DNA from 2 places in the Venatoribacter cucullus genome. Region 2 is predicted to be linked to the other one. Evidence: predicted binding sites of a transcription regulator. Region 2 holds the regulator's gene; the other holds the start of a gene.
The links. Region 2 encodes LexA, which represses DNA repair genes until DNA is damaged. Its sites were predicted from a motif close to TACTGTNTANNTANACAGTA; they were not measured.

Region 1: a site for LexA is predicted at 1,649-1,668, ahead of recA (recombinase RecA). Genes of this name have one in related genera too.

Annotation. Positions count from the first base shown of each region.
Region 1 covers NZ_CP046056.1:2,331,916-2,336,754, reverse strand. Annotated here, with positions in the region: gene mutS (DNA mismatch repair protein MutS) at 1-1,035, opposite strand, end outside; gene GJQ55_RS11075 (CinA family protein) at 1,114-1,599, shown strand; gene recA (recombinase RecA) at 1,740-2,780, shown strand; gene GJQ55_RS11065 (regulatory protein RecX) at 2,761-3,276, shown strand; gene GJQ55_RS11060 (NAD(P)/FAD-dependent oxidoreductase) at 3,301-4,584, opposite strand; gene GJQ55_RS11055 (alpha/beta fold hydrolase) at 4,656-4,839, opposite strand, start outside.
Region 2 covers NZ_CP046056.1:1,759,895-1,764,733, reverse strand. Annotated here, with positions in the region: gene GJQ55_RS08415 (YfaZ family outer membrane protein) at 1-429, shown strand, start outside; gene GJQ55_RS13385 (DUF6586 family protein) at 441-998, shown strand; gene GJQ55_RS08405 (hypothetical protein) at 1,158-1,409, shown strand; gene GJQ55_RS08400 (cell division inhibitor SulA) at 1,497-1,931, opposite strand; gene lexA (transcriptional repressor LexA) at 1,961-2,560, opposite strand; gene GJQ55_RS08390 (TetR/AcrR family transcriptional regulator) at 2,821-3,465, shown strand; gene GJQ55_RS08385 (L,D-transpeptidase) at 3,504-4,046, shown strand; gene nagZ (beta-N-acetylhexosaminidase) at 4,031-4,839, shown strand, end outside.

The DNA of each region.
Region 1 (4,839 bases), 570 kb from region 2:
CACCTGTTTCAGACTGCTGTGCAGTTCCTCGGTGGCGTATTGTTCCTGCAACTGGGCAATTAAGCCCTGGCGCTGGCGCAGCAGGTTGTGGTCGCGCAGCGGCCGGTTCAGCCAGCGCTTCAGCAGACGGCTGCCCATGGCGGTGGCGGTTTTATCCATAATCCACGCCAGCGTGTGCTGGGTATCGCCTTTCTGGTTGATGTCGATTTCCAGATTGCGGCGGCTGGCCGGGTCAATAATGATGGCGTCGTCGGGTTGTTCCACCTGCAGCGAGCGGATATGCGGCAGGCTGTTGCGCTGAGTGTCCTGGGCGTAATGCAGCAACGCGCCGGCCGCGCGGATGGCCACACTCATTTGTTCACAACCAAAACCGCGCAGATCGCGGGTTTTCAGTTGGGTGGTTAATAGGCGCAGGGCGGTATCGCTTTCAAAATGCCAGGGAGCCAGGGTGCGCGCGCCCTGTCGTTCGTTCAGATTGGCGGGCAGCAGCTGATCTTCGTTCAGCAACAGTTCGGCAGGACGCAGGCGTTCGATTTCCGCCAGCAGGGCTTCTTCGCCATCCACTTCCAGTACCGAAAAACGTCCGGAGCTCAGCTCCAGTACCGCCAGGCCATGACGCTGCTGCTGTGAGCACAGCGCCACCAGCAGGTTATCGCTGCGTTCGTCCAGAAAGGCTTCATCGGTGAGCGTGCCTGGGGTAATCACCCGCACCACTTTACGTTCCACCGGCCCTTTGCTGGTGGCCGGGTCGCCGATCTGTTCGGCAATGGCGACCGATACCCCGGCGCGCACCAGTTTGGCAATGTAGTTATCGGCGGAATGATAAGGAATGCCCGCCATCGGAATGGGGGCGCCACCGCTCTGACCGCGGGCGGTTAAGGTAATATCGAGCAGCTGGGCGGCACGCTTGGCATCGTTATAAAACAGCTCGTAAAAATCGCCCATGCGATAAAACAACAGCGTATCGGCGAACTCGGCCTTAATTTTCAGATACTGCTGCATCATCGGCGTGTGTTGGCTGTTGTCCTGACTCATGGGTAACGATCCTGACCGGCTGGGAATGGGCGTGATAAAGTGAGGGCGGATTGTAGGGCATTCTGTGGGGATACTGAAATGACACCGGAATTACAGCCATTAATTGAAGCGCTGGCCGATATTCTGCAAAGCCGTGGGCTGCGCGTGGTAACGGCGGAATCCTGTACCGGCGGTGGTATTGCCAGTGCTTTAACCGATGTGGCCGGCAGCTCCGGCTGGTTTGAATGCGGCTTTGTGACCTACTCCAACGAAGCCAAAATCCGTTACCTGAATGTGCCGCCGGGCATTATTGAGCAGCATGGTGCCGTGAGTGAGGAAACCGTGCGCGCTATGGTGATCGGGGCGGTGAATAACAGCCTGGGGGATGTGGCGGTGGCGGTCAGCGGTATTGCCGGCCCCGGCGGTGGTTCGCCAGAAAAACCCGTGGGGACGGTGTGGTTTGCCTGGGGCAACGCCGACCACCAGCTGGTGGAATGCTGTCATTTTCCCGGCAACCGCCAGCAGGTACGGGCTTTGGCGGTGGTGCATGGCATTCAGGGGTTGTGCCGGTTTCTGGCTTGTTAGAAAAATCAGGCAAAAGAAGGGTTGGCGGCAGAAATAAGCTGTGCTTAAATACTGGTTAAATTTACAGTGCTTTGTTGTTGCCGCACTGGATACTGAAAACCACAGCGCAGTTCCCTGCTGATTACCTGAAGGACAGAGCGATGGACGCAAACAAACAGAAAGCCCTCGACGCAGCCCTGAGCCAGATCGAACGTCAGTTCGGTAAAGGCGCCATTATGAAAATGGGCGAACAACCGCGCGAAGCCATTCCCGCCATTTCTACCGGCTCTCTGGGGCTGGATATCGCCCTTGGTATTGGTGGCCTGCCGATGGGCCGTATCGTGGAAATCTACGGTCCGGAAAGCTCCGGTAAAACCACCCTGTGTCTGTCGGCCATGGCGCAGGCGCAGAAAATGGGCAAAACCGTTGCCATTATCGACGCCGAACACGCGCTGGATCCGCTGTATGCCGAAAAGCTGGGTGTCGATCTGGATACCTTGCTGGTGTCGCAGCCGGATACCGGTGAGCAGGCGCTGGAAATCTGTGACAGCCTGGTGCGCTCCGGTGCAGTGGACGTGATTGTGGTCGACTCCGTAGCGGCACTGGTACCGAAAGCCGAAATTGAAGGCGAAATGGGCGACAGCCACGTTGGTCTGCAGGCCCGCTTAATGTCACAGGCGCTGCGTAAACTGACCGGTAACGTGAAAAACGCCAACTGTCTGGTGATCTTTATTAACCAGATCCGCATGAAAATCGGCGTGATGTTCGGCAGCCCGGAAACCACCACCGGTGGTAACGCCCTGAAATTCTACGCCTCGGTGCGTCTGGATATCCGTCGTACCGGCTCGGTGAAGCAGGGTGATGAAGTGGTGGGTAACGAAACCCGCGTCAAAGTGGTTAAAAACAAAGTGTCGCCGCCGTTTAAACAGGCCGAATTCCAGATTATGTACGGTCAGGGCATTTACCACATGGGCGAAGTCATCGACCTGGGGGTTAAGTGCAATCTGGTCGATAAATCCGGTGCCTGGTACAGCTACAAGGGTGACAAGATCGGTCAGGGCAAAGCCAATGCGGCGCAGTACCTGGAAGAGCACAAAGAGCTGGCCAAAGAAATTGAAGACCAGATCCGTGCCCAGTTGCTGACCGTGCAGGTGAAGGGTGGCGATATCGAAAGCGTGGTGGATGAAGAAGCCGAAGCCTGAGCCGCTGGATCGCGCCGGACTGCGGCAGGCCGTTATTGACCTGCTGTCACGGCGCGATTATTCCCGCCTGGAACTGCAGCGTAAGCTGCAGCCCAAAGCGGCCAGTGCCGATGATTTAACCGCCGTGCTGGACGATATGGCCGAACGGCGCTGGCAATCGGATGAACGTTTTACCGATGCTTTTCTGCACAGCCGCAGCGACCGTTATGGCCCGCTGCGATTGACGCAGGAATTACAGCAGAAAGGCATTGCCGATGCCCGCACTGCGGTAGCCGCCCTGGATACCGATTGGCAGGAACGGGCCGCGCAACTGGCGCTGCGCAAATTCTCCGGCGCCGACCTTAGCGATATCAAACAAAAAGCCCGTATTTACCGGCATCTGGCCCAGCGCGGTTTTAATGCCGACCATATCCGTTATGCACTGGAACAGCTGGCCGCCGCTGGCGATCCGCATGGTTCTCTGTCTGACGATGAAATCAGCCCCGGCTGGGACTGATTTTTCCCGCGAAAAACCCGGTTATTAATGCAGTTTCAGTCGTGGCCGGATCACTTTATTGATGTGCCCAACCAGACTCAGCAGCAGCGTATGCCAGTAACCGTGCAGGGCAATCTGATGCAGCCGGTATAGCGATACATACACAATGCGCGCCAGCCGGCCTTCAATCATCATCGAGCCTTTGGTCAGATTCCCCATCAGACTGCCGACCGTACTGTAACGGCTGAGCGAAACCAGCGAGCCTTTATCACGGTAAGTGAAGGTGGGCAGAGGTTGTTGTTTCAGCTGTGCCTGCAAGGCCAGATACAAATGGCTGGCTTGCTGGTGCGCGGCCTGAGCGCGTGGCGGTACGGGTTTGCCGTCCTGCAGCACACAGGCACAATCTCCCATAGCAAAAATGGACGGATCAGCCGTTTGCAGGCTGGCGTTAACCACCAGTTGGTTGGCGCGGTTGGTTTCCAGGCCCAGATTGGTTAAAAACCCCTGCGCCCGTACCCCGGCTGCCCATACCCGCATCCGCGCCGGAATGATCTGGCCGTCTTTGGTGTGAAAACCCTGTTCCGATACTTCGGTCACCAGGGTCTGGGTATGAACAGTTACGCCCAGATTTTCCAGTTCACGCTTGGCCGAAGCGGATAAGCGCGGTGGCAGAGCCGGCAGAATGCGCTCGCCAGCCTCGATAAGATGCACGCGCAGATTGCCGGGATTCAGTTTTTCTTCACCATAGCTCACCAGCACTTCGGCGGTGTTGTACAGCTCGGCCGATAATTCCACGCCGGTAGCACCGGCACCGACAATGCCGATATCCAGCCCGGCGGGTTCTGCGCTGCCGGCGTTGGCGCGCAGAAATTCACGCAATAAGGTCTGGTGAAAGCGTTCGGCCTGGCGGCGGTTATCGAGAAAGAAGCAATGTTCCTGCGCCCCGGGCGTACCGAAATCGTTGGTAATGCTGCCGATGGCAATCACCAGGGTGTCGTAACCGATACGCCGTTCCGGCACCAGTACGTCGCCTTGTTCGTCTTTAATGGCGGCCAGTACCACTTCTTTCTGCTCGCGGTCGAGGTGGCGCATTCGTCCCAGCTGAAAATGAAAACCGTGGCGGCGGCCGTGGGCCAGATAGTTCAGTTCGTCGATGCCGGAATCCAGCGCACCGGTGGCGACTTCATGCAGCAGGGGTTTCCACAGGTGAGTGGTGTTGGCGTCAATCAGTTCGATCTGCGCTTTACCGCGGCGGCCCAGTTTACGGCCCAGGCGGGTAGCGAGTTCGAGCCCGCCTGCGCCACCGCCGACAATTACGATGCGATGCATAGCTGCTCCGTTGGAAAATAAATTGCCGGCATTATACGGAAGTAGCTGGGGTATTGTTATGCCCCTGAAATTCAGAGGGATTTAGTGGTTTGTAACGGGGCTGCAAGCGGATTGGCGCGGCAGTGGCCGATCAGCCGCTGGCTGACTTCTTCCGGTTTGTCGTGCGCCAGCCAGTGGGTGGCATCGGGGTAGGTAATTAATTCGCCGTGCGCCAGAAACGCCGCACTGTCGTGGGCCGATTGCAGGCTTAAGGCT
Region 2 (4,839 bases):
TCCGGTATGCATGTTAATTTAGCCTGGCTGCATCATGAAGACGATGGCGACATGCTGGAAGCCGGTGTGCACGTGGTGGATGTGCGTCCGGGTAAGCGCAATCTGTACATCGGTATCGGCGCCAAACTGCACGCCATTAATACCGACTGGTTTGATGCCGGCGGTGTTGGCGTGGGTGGTTTTTTCCGCTATGCCTTTCCGGCGAACCGCGATGTGAGTGTGGCCGGTTATGGTTATTACGCACCTTCGGTACTGTCGTTTTCGGATGCCGATAACATCATCAACGCCGATCTGCGTCTGCAATACAGCATGATTCCGACCGCCCGCTTGTTTGTGGGTTACCGCTATGTCGGTATCCGCCTCGATGGCGGCGGCAGCCGTTATGAACTCGGTGATGGCCTGCACGCCGGCTTAAGCATCGATTTCTGAGGTTAACGATCATGTCGCACTGGCTGCGCCAGACCAATCAGAAACTCTATCAGTGCCGTTTGCTGCAGGAGCAGCAACAGCAGTGTGGCGAGCTGGTATTACAGCAGGCGTTACAGGAAAGTGCGCTGTACCAGCTGCGTGATGCCTGGTTGTGTTACCTGCACGAACTGGCCGAGGCGGCGTCATACCGCCAGCCATTCAGCAGTCTGGAGCAGTTGCTGCAACAGATGCCATTGGTCACCGGAGAAGTGCGCGAGCTGCAGCAGCTGGCGGCCGATCCGTTCAGCTGGCTGGCGCAGTTACTGCTGGCGGTGGAGCGCCAGATGCTGCCACCGGCGTCGGCCGCAGCAGGCCATCACCGGCATCGTCATGACGACCATCATCATCACCATGATCACGACCATGAGCATGATAACGGCCATGACGAGGATGATGCTGCCGCGCCACCGGCGCAGCGTATTGATCTGATTCCGCTGACCGCCGCCGAACCCGCCACCGACGTTGCCGGCTGGTCCCGGCAGCTGGAACGGCTGATCGATGCCCAGCGCGCTAATCGTCACGAAAGCTGAATGTCGCCACGAAAACTGATGCACTGCAACACGGCAGCCGGTTGGCTGCCGTGTTTCTGTTCTATTCAATTACTTTTTATTACTAACTGTTCTGTGGCGTCCTCAAGCTATTGGGGCACTGCTGTGATATAGTCGCGCGCCCTGTTTAGAGAGGCGGTTATGGCACGCTTTTTTGAAATCGTAGAACTTTCCAATGGTGATGTGGCCCTGCGTCGCGCCGACGATCAGGACGGTGATGCACTGGTATCCATTCATTTTTCCGACGACGCCCGTGCCAGTCTGCAGATGCATCATCTGGACGTTGCCCGGGTAATGCTGGAAGCCGGTGTGCGTAAAGTGGGCGAGTTGTCCGGTATGGAAGTTGAGCGTGATGATTTTGATACGCCGGAGTATCAGCAGCGTTTGCATTAAACAGTCACTGACGGTGTCTGTAATAAAAAAGCCCTGGCGTGGAAACGCACAGGGCTTTTTTTATGCTGCCGCGTTATGACCGAACCTTCAGGGCAGGCGTTGAATCAGCACCACGTGGCTGCCACTGCGCTGGGCTTGCTGGCGCAGCTGCAGGCGTTCTTCACGCGTCAGCTCGCCCTGCCATTCAATGATCAGGTGGCTGTTGGCGGCGGCCAGTACCTTGGTGCACAGCGCCAGCTGAGTATCGGCGCATAAATCCAGATGAATCACCGGCGACTTACCCAGCCCCAGACTTTCCAGCCATTGCTTGTTCAGCGTGCGTTGCGGGCTCAGCCACATCAGCCAGCGTTGCTGGGCATTGCACTGGGCCAGCAGCGGCAATAATTGCATCGGCTGAATGGCACTGCTTTCACCGACGATCATTTCGGTCAGGCTGCCGCTGACCGCGTGGTCGGCAGTGACCGGCAGAGCCGAACTGAGGGCCAGGCCCGGTTCAGACATGGTAAAAGATAACTGACGCATAACCATACCTCGGCAAATTTCTGACAGTTTCAGTGGCGACGGACAACGCCGACATACAGGCCTTCAATGGCGAACTCCTGTTCGCGCAGATCAACCTGAATGGGTTGGTAATCTTCGTTTTCAGGATGCAGAACCACCTGAGTACGCTGTTTTTCGTAGCGTTTAACCGTTACTTCTTCACCCACCCGGGCGACCACAATTTCACCATTACGGGCGGTGCTGGCTTTATGCACCGCAATGTAATCACCGTTCATAATGCCAATGTTTTTCATGCTGTCGCCGTGCACTTCCAGCAGGTAATCGGCTTGCGGATGGAAAAACTCCGGCGGAATGGTGCAGTAATCTTCAATATGTTCCTGCGCCAGAATGGGCTCACCGGCGGCTACCCGGCCAACAATCGGCAGGCCGGGATTCTGGGCTTCAACAATGCGTAAGCCGCGGGAAGCGCCCGGCATCATTTCAATAGCGCCTTTACGGGCCAGGGCTTTCAGGTGTTCTTCCGCGGCATTGGGGGAACGGAACCCCAGTTCGGTGGCGATTTCGGCGCGGGTCGGCGGAAAGCCGGTGTCTTCAATGGCCTTGCGGATAAAATCCAGAACCTGCTGCTGACGGGCGGTGAGCTTGATCATGATGCTTATCCAGTCTGTTGATCTATACAGTAGGTGTGAATTTATACAGTGTTTTGCCGGTTGTAAACCCTTTTCTGTGTCATAAGGCTGAAGTGTCTGCGCTTTGTGCTCGGTCAGCCGGCGTATTTCTGCTGAGTAATGTGACGGTGGTCTTGTCCGGCATGCTCTGTGCTTGCCTTTGTTATGTTTTAAACGTATGTTTGAAACACTTGTTTTTATACGCTGCCGGGGTTCCGGCAGTTATCGGGAGCCGGAACCCCATGGCACAGAAAGATACGGTAAAAAGCATCCTTAACGCCGCCGAAGAGCTGTTTTCCGAGCGCGGCTTTGCGGAGACATCATTGCGCAATATCACCACCCGTGCGGGGGTGAATCTGGCGGCAGTGAACTATCACTTCGGTTCAAAAAAATCGCTGATTCAGGCGGTGTTCGCCCGCTTCCTGGCGCCTTTCTGTGAACAGCTGGAGCAGGAGCTGCTGACCATTCACCAGCAGCTGCCCCAGCAGCAGCCACAACTGCGAGAGTTATTATTGCTGCTGTCGCGCACGGCCCTGCACGCCGGCCACGACAGTCCGCGCCGGCTGGGTATTTTTATGCGCCTGCTGGGTCTGGCCTATACCCAGGGGCAAGGCCACCTGCGCCGCTTTCTGCAAAAAGAATACGCGCCGGTATTTACGGTGTTTATGCAGCTGATTACCGCTGCGACGCCGGATTTATCCGATGAAGAACGTTTCTGGCGTATCCACTTTATGCTGGGCGCCACGGTCTTTACCTTATCCGGTGCCGATTCCCTTACGGCGATGGCGGAACATGATCTGGGCAAGGCCGCCGATGTTGCGCAAGTGATTGATAAATTGATACCTTTCCTCGCGTCCGGTTTGAACGCGCCCCATCAGGCTCAGTAACGCGCACCGGAATACACTGAGCGTTTTCCGGTATTGAGATGGATTTTATGATCCGTGATGGCGCCAGCGTCACTCCCCTGATAGAAATTTCCCTGGCAGATCAGCAGCTGCGTATTGCCAGTGCTGGTGTCTGCCATGTTTTTCCGGTATCCACGGCGAAGAACGGCCCGGGTGAGCAGCAGGGGTCAGAGCAGACCCCGCGTGGCTGGCACCGTATCCGTGCCGCGATTGGTGCGGGTGCGCCGCTGAATGCCGTCTTCCGTGGTCGTCGTGTCACCGGTGAAATATATTCGCCGCAACTGGCGCAGCAGCAACCTGACCGGGATTGGATTCTGACCCGCATTTTATGGCTGCAAGGCCAGGAAACCGGCCGTAACCGATTGGGTAATGTCGATAGCATGCGCCGCTTTATTTATATCCACGGCACGCCCGATTCCGAACCCATGGGCGTACCGGCTTCGCACGGTTGTATCCGTATGCACAATGCCGATTTATTACTGCTGTTTGCTCTGGCGCCACCGGGGACGCCGGTATGGATTCAGGAGCACAGTTTTGCGAGGATTCCATGCCGCAATCTCTGACCCACGCCGTCGGCGTGATCGCCGATCTTGCCGGTCTGCAGTTGAGTCCGGAGGATCATGAGTTTTTGCGCCAGCCGGAACTCAGCGGTCTCATTTTCTTTGCCCGTAATTACCAGTCACCGCAGCAACTGCAGGAGCTGACGGCGGCCATTCGTGAGTTGCGTCCGGATTTGCTGCTCTGTGCCGATCAGGAAGGCGGCCGGGTGCAGCGTTTTCGTACGGGCTTTACCCGGTTACCGCCGATGCTGACGCTGGAGCAGATTTACCACCGCAATCCTCCGGAAGCACTTGAGCTGGCACAGGAACTGGGTTGGCTGATGGCGGCGGAAGTGCGCGCCTGTGGTGTGCATCTGAGTTTTGCCCCGGTACTGGATATTGAACGCGATGTGTCCCAGGTGATCGGTGATCGGGCGTTCGGCCATGATGCTGCCACCGTTACCCGCCTGGCCGGGGCTTTTATTGCCGGTATGCAGCAGGCCGGTATGGCGGCCGTGGGCAAGCATTTTCCCGGTCATGGGGCGGTGGCGGCGGACTCACATCTGGCCTTGCCGGTGGATGAGCGGCCGTGGCCCCAATTGCAAACCGATATTGCTCCTTTTGCTGCCTTAATTCAGTCTGGTTTGCTGGCCGGTATTATGCCGGCTCACGTGGTCTATCCGGCTGTTGATGCGCAGTATACGGCGGGTTTTTCTGCGCTCTGGCTGCAGGAAATTCTGCGCCGCCAGTTGCAGTTTGAGGGCGTGATTTTCAGCGATGATTTATCCATGGCCGGTGCCGCCAGCGCCGGCGACTA